DNA from 3 places in the Photobacterium sp. R1 genome. Region 2 is predicted to be linked to each of the others. Evidence: predicted binding sites of a transcription regulator. Region 2 holds the regulator's gene; each other region holds the start of a gene.
What was found. The regulator MetJ, encoded in region 2, represses methionine synthesis genes. The targets are predictions, from matches to a motif close to TTAGACNTNTANANGTCTAA.
Positions count from the first base shown of each region.

Region 1: metN (methionine ABC transporter ATP-binding protein MetN) is a predicted target of MetJ. The motif match lies at 1,235-1,254, and genes of this name have one in related genera.
Region 3: metH (methionine synthase) is a predicted target of MetJ. The motif match lies at 1,421-1,440, and genes of this name have one in related genera.

Region 1 covers NZ_BAAHZP010000020.1:5,803-9,086, forward strand. The annotation lists gene ACYP03_RS21965 (ABC transporter permease subunit) at 1-181, opposite strand, end outside; gene gmhB (D-glycero-beta-D-manno-heptose 1,7-bisphosphate 7-phosphatase) at 543-1,100, opposite strand; gene metN (methionine ABC transporter ATP-binding protein MetN) at 1,451-2,485, shown strand; gene ACYP03_RS21980 (methionine ABC transporter permease) at 2,475-3,161, shown strand; gene ACYP03_RS21985 (MetQ/NlpA family lipoprotein) at 3,283-3,284, shown strand, end outside.
Region 2 covers NZ_BAAHZP010000008.1:75,004-78,287, reverse strand. The annotation lists gene ACYP03_RS14655 (malic enzyme-like NAD(P)-binding protein) at 1-1,154, shown strand, start outside; gene metJ (met regulon transcriptional regulator MetJ) at 1,231-1,548, opposite strand; gene ACYP03_RS14645 (O-succinylhomoserine (thiol)-lyase) at 1,734-2,903, shown strand; gene ACYP03_RS14640 (bifunctional aspartate kinase/homoserine dehydrogenase II) at 2,900-3,284, shown strand, end outside.
Region 3 covers NZ_BAAHZP010000011.1:1,903-5,186, forward strand. The annotation lists gene ACYP03_RS17250 (cation:proton antiporter) at 1-1,296, opposite strand, end outside; gene metH (methionine synthase) at 1,496-3,284, shown strand, end outside.

The DNA of each region.
Region 1 (3,284 bases), on a different contig from region 2:
GCGCATTACTCTCCCCGGCCATGGACGGTGACGATGACATCCCTTGCTGGGCCTGAATATTCGCCAGCATCCGCTCGACGGGTCCGCCCGGCACAAACCGGGTCAGCGTAAAGATCAGTACAGTTATCCCGATAAAAGTAGGGACCACTAACGCCAAGCGGCGCAAAAAATACGACAACATCCGCTTCCATGACTCCCTGTCATTGCCACAATTCCTTTCAATCGCAGTATAGCACCAGTCCAAATTTGCTATCCGTCAGACGAGAGCAATCCAATCGCCTCTTTCACCAAACGGAATGTTCAACTTAATCTCATTAATGTTATGAATCAACAATCAAAATCAGCACCTCCCCGGATCATTCAGGTTGAGACAGATGAATAACGTCGGTTCAGTAGAACCGACAATACAAAACATGAAAGCTCAGACTGAATGGTTCTGTTCAAATACTCTGAAGCTATTTCACTGGTTCGATTGCCGCCGATTCCGAGACATAAAAAAAGCAGGCCGTTGGCCTGCTCAGAAAAATGCATCACGAACTTGTTTATTTCACAGACGCCAGCCATTTCGGCACATCAGCAACACTATCCAGCACCACAGTGGCCAGCGCTTCTCCGGCTTCAGTCACCGGCTTACCGGTACGGACCAGAATCTTCGTGCCGACCTCTGCCGCTTCAGCCGCTTTCATGTCATCGGTTTTATCACCGATCATGACTGAACGCGCCATATCAATCTTCAGAAAATCGCGGGCAGAGATAAACATTCCCGGTTTCGGTTTGCGGCAATTACAGTCCTGCAGGTAATCACCCTGCCCCTCACTCGGATGATGCGGGCAATAATAAATTCCGTCAAACTCCACACCATTATCGACAAAGTTCCAGTCCATCCACTCTGTCAGACTCAGAAATTCATCTTCCGTGTACATCCCTTTGGCAATACCAGCCTGATTGGTCACCAGTACCAGAAGATATCCCATTTCTTTGAGCTGCTTACAGGCGTCAAACACACCTTCAATATATTCAAAGTCATCCACGGTATGAACATAACCATGATCAACATTAATCACGCCATCACGATCGATAAACACAGCAGGCTTAGCCAAGCGACCACCTAAATCTCGAAACCAAAATTGACTAAATTATGGCATGGCTGCCAGCCGGATTCATCTCTTAATCCGCATCAGGACACAAACCGGTTTCGCGAACAGATTTCAGCTCAACGTCTGAAAAACCTCATTTGGACGTCTAGACGTAAAAATATCTATTGACTTAGCCATCTAGACACCCTAGCATCAGGCAACAGAAGGCACGGAAAAAATCCGCGAACACAAACAAATAACAAGGTCATGCGCCAATTCAGCATACAAAATCACTAAAACAGGCGAAGTAATGACCGCAACGCTATGCTGGATACACATTTTCTGGCACGTCAAAAGTAGTAGCAGGACACAGAATGATAGAAATCAACAGGGTCAATAAAGTCTTCAAGGTCGGGGATAAAGACATCCACGCCCTGCGCGATATCAATCTCAGTATCGGGGAAGGAACCATTTTCGGCGTGATCGGTGCGTCCGGTGCCGGTAAAAGTACTCTGATCCGTTGCGTCAATTTGCTGGAAAAGCCAACTTCCGGCCATGTGATTGTCGACGGAGTCGACCTGACACAACTCTCCAGCCAGGAACTGACGCTGGCCCGCCGTAAAATCGGCATGATTTTCCAGCATTTCAATCTATTGTCTTCGCGGACTGTTTTTGACAACGTGGCTCTGCCACTGGAGCTGTCCGGCACAGATAAAACCGAAATCCAACGAAAAGTCTCCGAACTGCTGCAACTGGTTGGCCTGGCCGACAAACACCATGCTTATCCGTCGAATCTGAGCGGCGGTCAGAAACAGCGTGTGGCGATTGCGCGGGCACTGGCTTCAGACCCGAAAGTCCTGCTGTGTGATGAAGCCACCAGCGCATTGGACCCGGCCACCACCCAATCAATTCTGGAACTGCTGAAAGAAATCAACAGCAAACTGAACCTGACCATTTTGCTGATCACCCATGAAATGGATGTGGTGAAAAGCATCTGCTCTGAAGTGGCCATTATTGGTCAGGGCGAATTGGTTGAAAAAGGCCCGGTCGGCGATATTTTCGCTCATCCGAAAACAGAACTGGCACGTGAGTTCATTCGCGCAACCCTGGATCTTTCCATTCCGGAAGACTATCAAGCACGACTGGAGAGCACCCGCACGGAAAGCAACTATCCGCTGATTCGCCTTGAATTTACCGGCGCCTCCGTGGATGCCCCCCTGCTCAGCCAGGTGTCACGCCAGTTTGGTATTGATGCCAACATTCTGAGTGCCGACATGGACTACGCCGGCGGCGTGAAGTTTGGCTTGATGCTGGCAGAATTTTTCGGAACAGAGGAAGCGACACAACAAGCCATCGCTTTCCTTCGCGAACATAAAGTTAATGTAGAGGTGCTGGGTTATGTTGCTTGATTCTATCGCCGCCTGGTGGCAAACCAACGAACGTCTGGTCGGTCTTTTAACGGAAGCTCTGGGTGAAACCCTGATGATGGTGTTTGCCTCCGGTGTGATTGGCTTCGCGATTGGTATTCCGCTGGGTGTTGCCCTGCATCTGACCAAACCCAAAGGTCTGATGGCAAATCCAGGCCTGAACAAAGCCTTGGGCACGGTCGTCAATATTGGCCGCTCGATCCCGTTTATTATCCTGCTGGTTGCTATTATCCCCTTTACCCGCTTTGTGGTGGGCAGCTCAATCGGCACCGCTGCGGCAATCGTCCCGTTGACCGTCGGCGCAATTCCTTTCATTGCCCGCCTGGTTGAAGGCGCGCTGCTGGAGGTACCGAGCGGGCTGGTTGAAGCTGCGCAAGCCATGGGCGCCACCCCGACCCAGATTATCCGCAAGGTGCTGCTGCCGGAAGCCCTGCCGGGCATTATCAACGCAGTCACCATTACGCTGGTCACGCTGGTGAGTTATTCGGCCATGGCCGGTACCGTCGGCGGCGGCGGTCTGGGCGATGTCGGTATCCGTTACGGTTATCAGCGCTTTGACGGCACCGTCATGATGATTACCGTGGTCATGCTGGTGATTCTGGTCCAGTTGATTCAGTCTGCAGGTGACCATCTGGTCCGCCGCGTCGACCACAGATAAGTTAACGAGAACAAGACAGAAAACTCACATTCGCCGGACATCATATTCAGGCGATACCGATAAGTTAGTGAAATACAACGACAACAAAGTACAGGGATACCCTGAACATAGGAGATGTACAAT
Region 2 (3,284 bases):
TAGAAGATCTCGCCCTGGCGTACAGCCCGGGTGTGGCCGAACCTGTGCGGGAGATCGCCCAGAACGCAGAAAATGTTTATAAGTACACTGGTAAAGGCAACATGGTTGCCGTGATCACCAATGGTACGGCCATTCTTGGCCTGGGTAATCTCGGCCCGCTGGCATCCAAGCCAGTGATGGAAGGCAAGGCGCTGCTGTTCAAGCGTTTCGCGGGCCTGGATTCGATTGATATCGAAGTTAAACACCGCACCATCGACGAGTTTGTCGATACGGTCGCAAACATTGCCGACACCTTCGGCGGGATCAACCTGGAAGATATCAAAGCACCTGACTGTTTTGAGATTGAAAAGCGTCTGATTGAACGTTGCCAGGTGCCGGTCTTCCATGATGACCAGCACGGTACCGCAATTGTAACTGCAGCCGGGATGCTCAATGCACTGGAACTGCAGGGCAAAGATATCAATGAAGCGGTGATCGTCTGTCTGGGTGCGGGCGCGGCGGCAGTTGCCTGTATGGAACTGCTGATTAAGTGTGGTGCCCAGCGTGAAAAGATCTACATGCTGGACCGTAAAGGTGTGATCCACACCCGTCGTGACGACATTAACGAATACAAGCAGCTGTTTGCTAACAATACCGACAAGCGTACTCTGGAAGACGTGATTGAGGGTGCTGACATTTTTGTGGGCGTGTCTGGTCCGGATCTGCTGTCTGCTGAAGCACTGAAGCTGATGGCTGAAAAGCCTGTTGTGTTTGCCTGTTCTAACCCGGATCCGGAAATTAAGCCGGAGCTGGCTCATGCCGTGCGTGATGATCTCATCATGGGGACCGGCCGTTCGGATTATCCGAACCAGGTGAACAACGTGATTTGTTTCCCGTTCATTTTCCGCGGTGCGTTGGATGTGCGTGCCAGCGAGATTAATGACGAGATGAAACTGGCTGCGGTTCATGCCATCCGTGAACTGGCGAAAGAAAAGGTTCCGGCGGAAGTGGCCAAGGCGGCTGGTGTTGAGAAATTGGAGTTCGGTCCTGACTATATTATTCCTAAGCCAATGGATCCGCGTTTGCTGCCTCGCGTTGCGAAAGCGGTCGCTGTTGCTGCGGTAGAGTCAGGCGTTGCCCGCATCGAAATGCCTGTGGGTTACATGGAAGTGTAAAGAGACATCATTTTGCGTTTTGCATTGAAAACCAGCCGTCAGGCTGGTTTTTTTTTACTTCGGCCGACTATCTTTTTTATTCGTTAATGTCTTCGTATTCGATGCCCAGGCTTTCCATGATGGCCTTTGCTTCTGCAGGCAGATCGTCTGGACGGTCCTTCCGGATGTCGTCATCGGTTGGTAATGGCTGACCGGTATAAGCATGGAGAAATGCTTCACACAGCAGTTCGCTGTTGGTGGCATGCCGCAGGTTGTTCACCTGACGACGGGTGCGTTCATCCGTGAGGATCTTCAGAACCTTTAATGGGATAGAGACAGTGATTTTTTTGACCTGCTCATTTTTCTTGCCATGTTCCGCATAAGGGCTGATGTACTCACCGTTCCACTTTGCCATTGTTTACCTTCTCAGCGATATAGGGTTTTGAAATATTGTATGGGGGAATTTTAGCGGGATTTACTGCCACAAGCAAAGACATATGGACGTCTAGAGGTGTTGACGTCTTTTTTAAATATAGCTAAGGTTGTGGGAATTTGATGACCGTCGGCCCCGGCCACCCCAAAGAACAAGGAAGCTAGAAGATGAGCGACAAGAAAACAGCAACAATCGCTGTACGCAGCGGCATTGAAACGGATCATCCTTTCCGCGCAGTGGTCCCACCGATTTACTTGACCTCAACCTATGGCTTTCCTGAACTCGGGACGTTGCCCCAGTACGATTATTCCCGCTCGGGCAATCCGACCCGAAACCTGCTGGCGGATACGCTGGCAGACCTGGAAGGCGGTGCCGGGGCCGTGGTGACCAGTTGTGGGACTGCGGCCATCAACCTGCTGGCGACCGCCCAGCTGGGACCGGAAGATCTGGTTGTGGCACCGCATGACTGCTACGGCGGGACTTACCGCTTGTTTAATACCCGGGCCGGTAAAGGGGATTTCCAGGTGCAGTTTGTCGATCAGGGCGACGCCCAGGCGCTGGCTGCGGCACTGGCAAAAAAACCGAAGCTGGTCTGGGTTGAAACACCTTCTAACCCTTTGCTGCGTGTGGTGGATGTGGCTCAGTTATGTGAGCTGGCCCATGCGGTTGGCGCGCTGGTCGCCGTCGATAACACTTTCCTGTCTCCGGCCCTGCAACAGCCGATTGCGCTGGGCGCGGACTTCGTCGTGCATTCGACAACCAAGTACATCAATGGTCACTCCGATGTTGTGGGCGGGGTGCTGATTGCCAAAGACAGCGAGCATGCTGAAAAACTGTCCTGGTGGGCGAACTGTATCGGTGCCACCGGCGCGCCGTTTGATGCGTATCTGACCCTGCGCGGGGTCCGGACTCTGGTTCCTCGGATGCGCATGCATGAGGAAAACTCAGCCCGTTTGCTGGCCTATCTGCAGACCCAGCCGCTGGTGGGTAAGATTTATCATCCGAGTCTCGCTGATCATCCGGGGCATGACATTGCGGCGAAGCAACAGGCGGGTTTTGGCTCTATGCTGAGTTTCGAACTGACGGGCAGTATGGAGCAGCTGAAAGTCTTTGTGGCTGCGCTGGAATGTTTCTCGCTGGCGGAATCGCTGGGGGGAACGGAAAGTCTGATTGCCCACCCGGCCAGCATGACCCACCGGGCGATGTCTGATGAAGCTCAGCTGGAGGCTGGCCTGCTGCCGTCCCTGCTGCGTTTGTCAGTGGGACTGGAAGATGCGGAAGATCTGATTGCCGATCTGGCGCAGGCCTTTGCTAAAGCTGCGGAGATCAGCGCATGACCCAGGGACGGCAGTTACACAAATTCGGCGGCAGCAGTCTGGCGGATGCCGGTTGCTTCCGGAATGTTGCTGACATTTTGCTGCAGTATTCTGATGCAGAAGATCTGATTGTGGTCTCGGCGGCCGGGAAAACGACGAACCGGCTCATTCAGTGGCTGTCGCTGCTGAATCAGGATGGTCGTCTGGCGCATGAGAGCCTGCAGGACTTGCGGAATTTTCAGCAGCATCTGGTTGAGGAGCTGCTGGATGGCGGGGAAGCTGATGAGCTCCTGACAGCCCTGCATCTGGAATTCAGTGCACTGGGCCAGCTTTCCGGCAGTGATATGACCCCGGCCAGACAGGCCTGGGTACTGGGTCACGGCGAGCTGTGGTCATCCCGGT
Region 3 (3,284 bases), on a different contig from region 2:
AGCCTGCTCGCTGTCCCCGCCATGTTTAGCTTCCCAGATTTTTGCCTTTTCAATCATTGGTGTAATGGTTGAGCCCTGGATCAGGATCGAGAACACCACAACCGCATAGGTCATCACCAGAATTAGCTCTTTAACGTCAATATTTTTTTCCGGGATAACAATGACACCAGCCGGAATCGCCATCGCCATGGCCAGTGCCAGTCCGCCACGCAGGCCACCCCAGGTTAGGATCTTCACCGACTCAGGGTTGTACTTCCGGAATCGTTTAAAGCCGACATAAGAGAGTTTGACACTCAGGTAACGGGCCAGCAGGACCAGCGGCACTGCAATGACCATCAGCGTCCAGTCTTCTTCGTGGAAGCTGAAAGAGAGCATGCTCATACCGATCAGCAGGAACAACACGCCATTCAGGAATTCATCAACAAGCTCCCAGAAGTGATCCAGGTGGTCCTCACTTTCTTTGGAGAAACCAATATAACGGGTCCAGTTGCCGATCATGATGCCGGAAACAACCATGGCCAGCGGGCCTGAGACATGAATGACATCAGCAAAAGCATAACCGGCGGTCGGGACACCCAGAGTCAGCAGTAACTCCATGGAGTGATCGTCGGTTGAGCTGATCAGATAGTGGAAAAGCAGGCCTAAAACAAAACCGTAAGTGATTCCGCCGATGGCTTCCTGTAAGAACAGGTGGCCAACGCCCAGCACGGTTGGTGCCTCATCACCAAAAGCGATGGTGAACAGGGTGACAAAAATGACCAGACCGAAACCATCGTTGAAGAGCGACTCGCCTTCGATCTGAGTTGAAATCCGGCGAGGCGCATGCAATTTTTTAACAATTGCAAGCACAGCAATCGGGTCCGTCGGCGAAATCAGTGCACCGAACAGCAGGCAGTAGATCAGGTCAAACTGGATGCCCACGGTCTGGCAAATCCACCAGAGCGCACCGCCGATAAAAAAGGTGGAAAACAGGGTAGCGCCAAGTGCCAGGATGGCAATTTCCCACTTTTGATCTTCGAGGTGAGGCAGCTTGATACCCAGACCGCCGGCGAAAAGCAGAAAGCCGAGAATCCCTTTCAGCAAGAAGCTTTCGAAGTCGATCTGTCCCAACTGCTCTGCGGCGATTTCTTCCAGGTGAAACCAGCCATTGTGACCCGCAATCACGATACCGAGCGATAAAACAATGGCGCCGGCAGTGATGGCAATGGTGGTTTGCATTTTGCCTATCTTATGATTAATAAATGCAATAGCCATCGCGGCAGCGGCGAGAAAACAGAGGGTACTGTATACCGACATCCTTGATCCTCATCTGTTGGAAAAGTGTTAAGCAAAAATTGTGACAGAATATAAATGTTCGGGCCTGTGATAGCCATAAAAACTTTGAGCTGATCGGTGAAGAATTAGTTTGCGCAAACGATGTATAGACGTCTAGATTTCCAATCAGGCTGTGATAGGATGATAGCAGCTGACAAGTTTAAGTGTAAGGAAGTAAGCAGTGTCGAAGGGAACGGAATTATTACACAAGCGATTAAATGAGCAGATCCTGATCATCGATGGCGGGATGGGCACCATGATCCAGAGTTATAAGCTGGATGAGCAGGATTACCGGGGTGAGCGTTTTGCCGACTGGCATTCGGACCTGAAAGGAAACAATGACCTGCTGGTCCTGACTCAGCCGCAGCTGATCAAGGATATTCACGCTGCTTACCTTGAGGCCGGGGCCGATATCCTCGAAACCAACACTTTCAATGCCACCACAATTGCGATGGCAGACTACGATATGGAAAGTCTGAGTGCCGAAATTAACCTGTCGGCCGCCAGGCTGGCCCGTCAGGTCGCAGATGAGTGGACCGCAAAAACACCGGACAAACCGCGTTTTGTGGCTGGTGTTCTTGGCCCGACCAACCGTACCTGCTCAATTTCTCCGGATGTGAACGATCCGGGATACCGCAATGTAAGCTTTGACCAGCTGGTTGAGGCGTACTCTGAATCGACCCGTGCTTTGATTGAGGGCGGTGCCGATATCATTCTGATTGAAACTATTTTTGACACGCTGAATGCAAAAGCCTGTGCCTTTGCGGTGGAGTCGGTATTTGAAGCGCTGGGACAAAGTCTGCCGGTGATGATTTCCGGGACGATCACTGATGCCTCCGGCCGTACCTTGTCCGGTCAAACGACCGAAGCTTTTTATAACTCACTCCGGCACGTCAAACCGTTCTCTTTCGGTCTGAACTGCGCACTGGGCCCGGATGAACTGCGTCAGTATGTTGAAGAACTGTCTCGGATCTCTGAATGTGCTGTCTCAGCACACCCAAACGCCGGTCTGCCAAACGCCTTTGGGGAATATGACCTGGAAGCAGATGAGATGGCCGAGCATATCCGGGAATGGGCGGAGTCCGGTTTCCTCAATCTGGTGGGGGGCTGCTGCGGGACCACACCTGAGCACATTCGTGAAATGGCCCGTGTGACGGCAAATATTCCGCCAAGGAAGTTGCCTGAATTACCCGTGGCCTGCCGGTTGTCTGGTCTGGAACCCCTGACCATCGAAAAAGAAACTCTGTTCGTCAATGTCGGCGAGCGTACCAATGTGACTGGTTCGGCCCGATTCCGCCGTCTGATCAAAGAAGAACTTTATGACGAGGCACTGGAAGTGGCGCGTCAGCAGGTAGAGGCTGGTGCGCAGATCATCGATATCAATATGGACGAAGGTATGCTGGATGCGGAAGCTGCCATGGTGCGGTTTCTGAACCTGTGTGCCTCTGAACCGGAAATTTCCCGCGTCCCCATTATGATTGACTCGTCTAAGTGGGAAATCCTTGAAGCGGGTCTGAAATGTGTTCAGGGTAAGCCGATTGTTAACTCAATCTCACTCAAGGAAGGCAAAGAGAAATTTGTTGAGCAGGCTAAATTAATCCGTCGCTACGGTGCGGCGGTGATCGTCATGGCGTTCGATGAGGTGGGTCAGGCGGATACCCGTGAGCGGAAGATCGAAATCTGTACCAATGCGTATCGTGTGCTGGTCGATGAAGTGGGTTTCCCGCCGGAAGATATTATTTTTGACCCGAATATCTTTGCGGTCGCGACAGGAATTGAAGAGCACAATAACTACGCCGTGGATTTCATTGAAGCCGTCGGGGATATCAAGCGTACCCTGCCGCATGCCATGGTGTCAGGTGGTGTGTCGAATGTCTCGTTCTCGTTCCGTGGCAATGAGCCGGTGCGTGAAGCGATTCATGCCGTCTTCCTGTATCACTGCTTCAAGAACGGAATGGATATGGGGATCG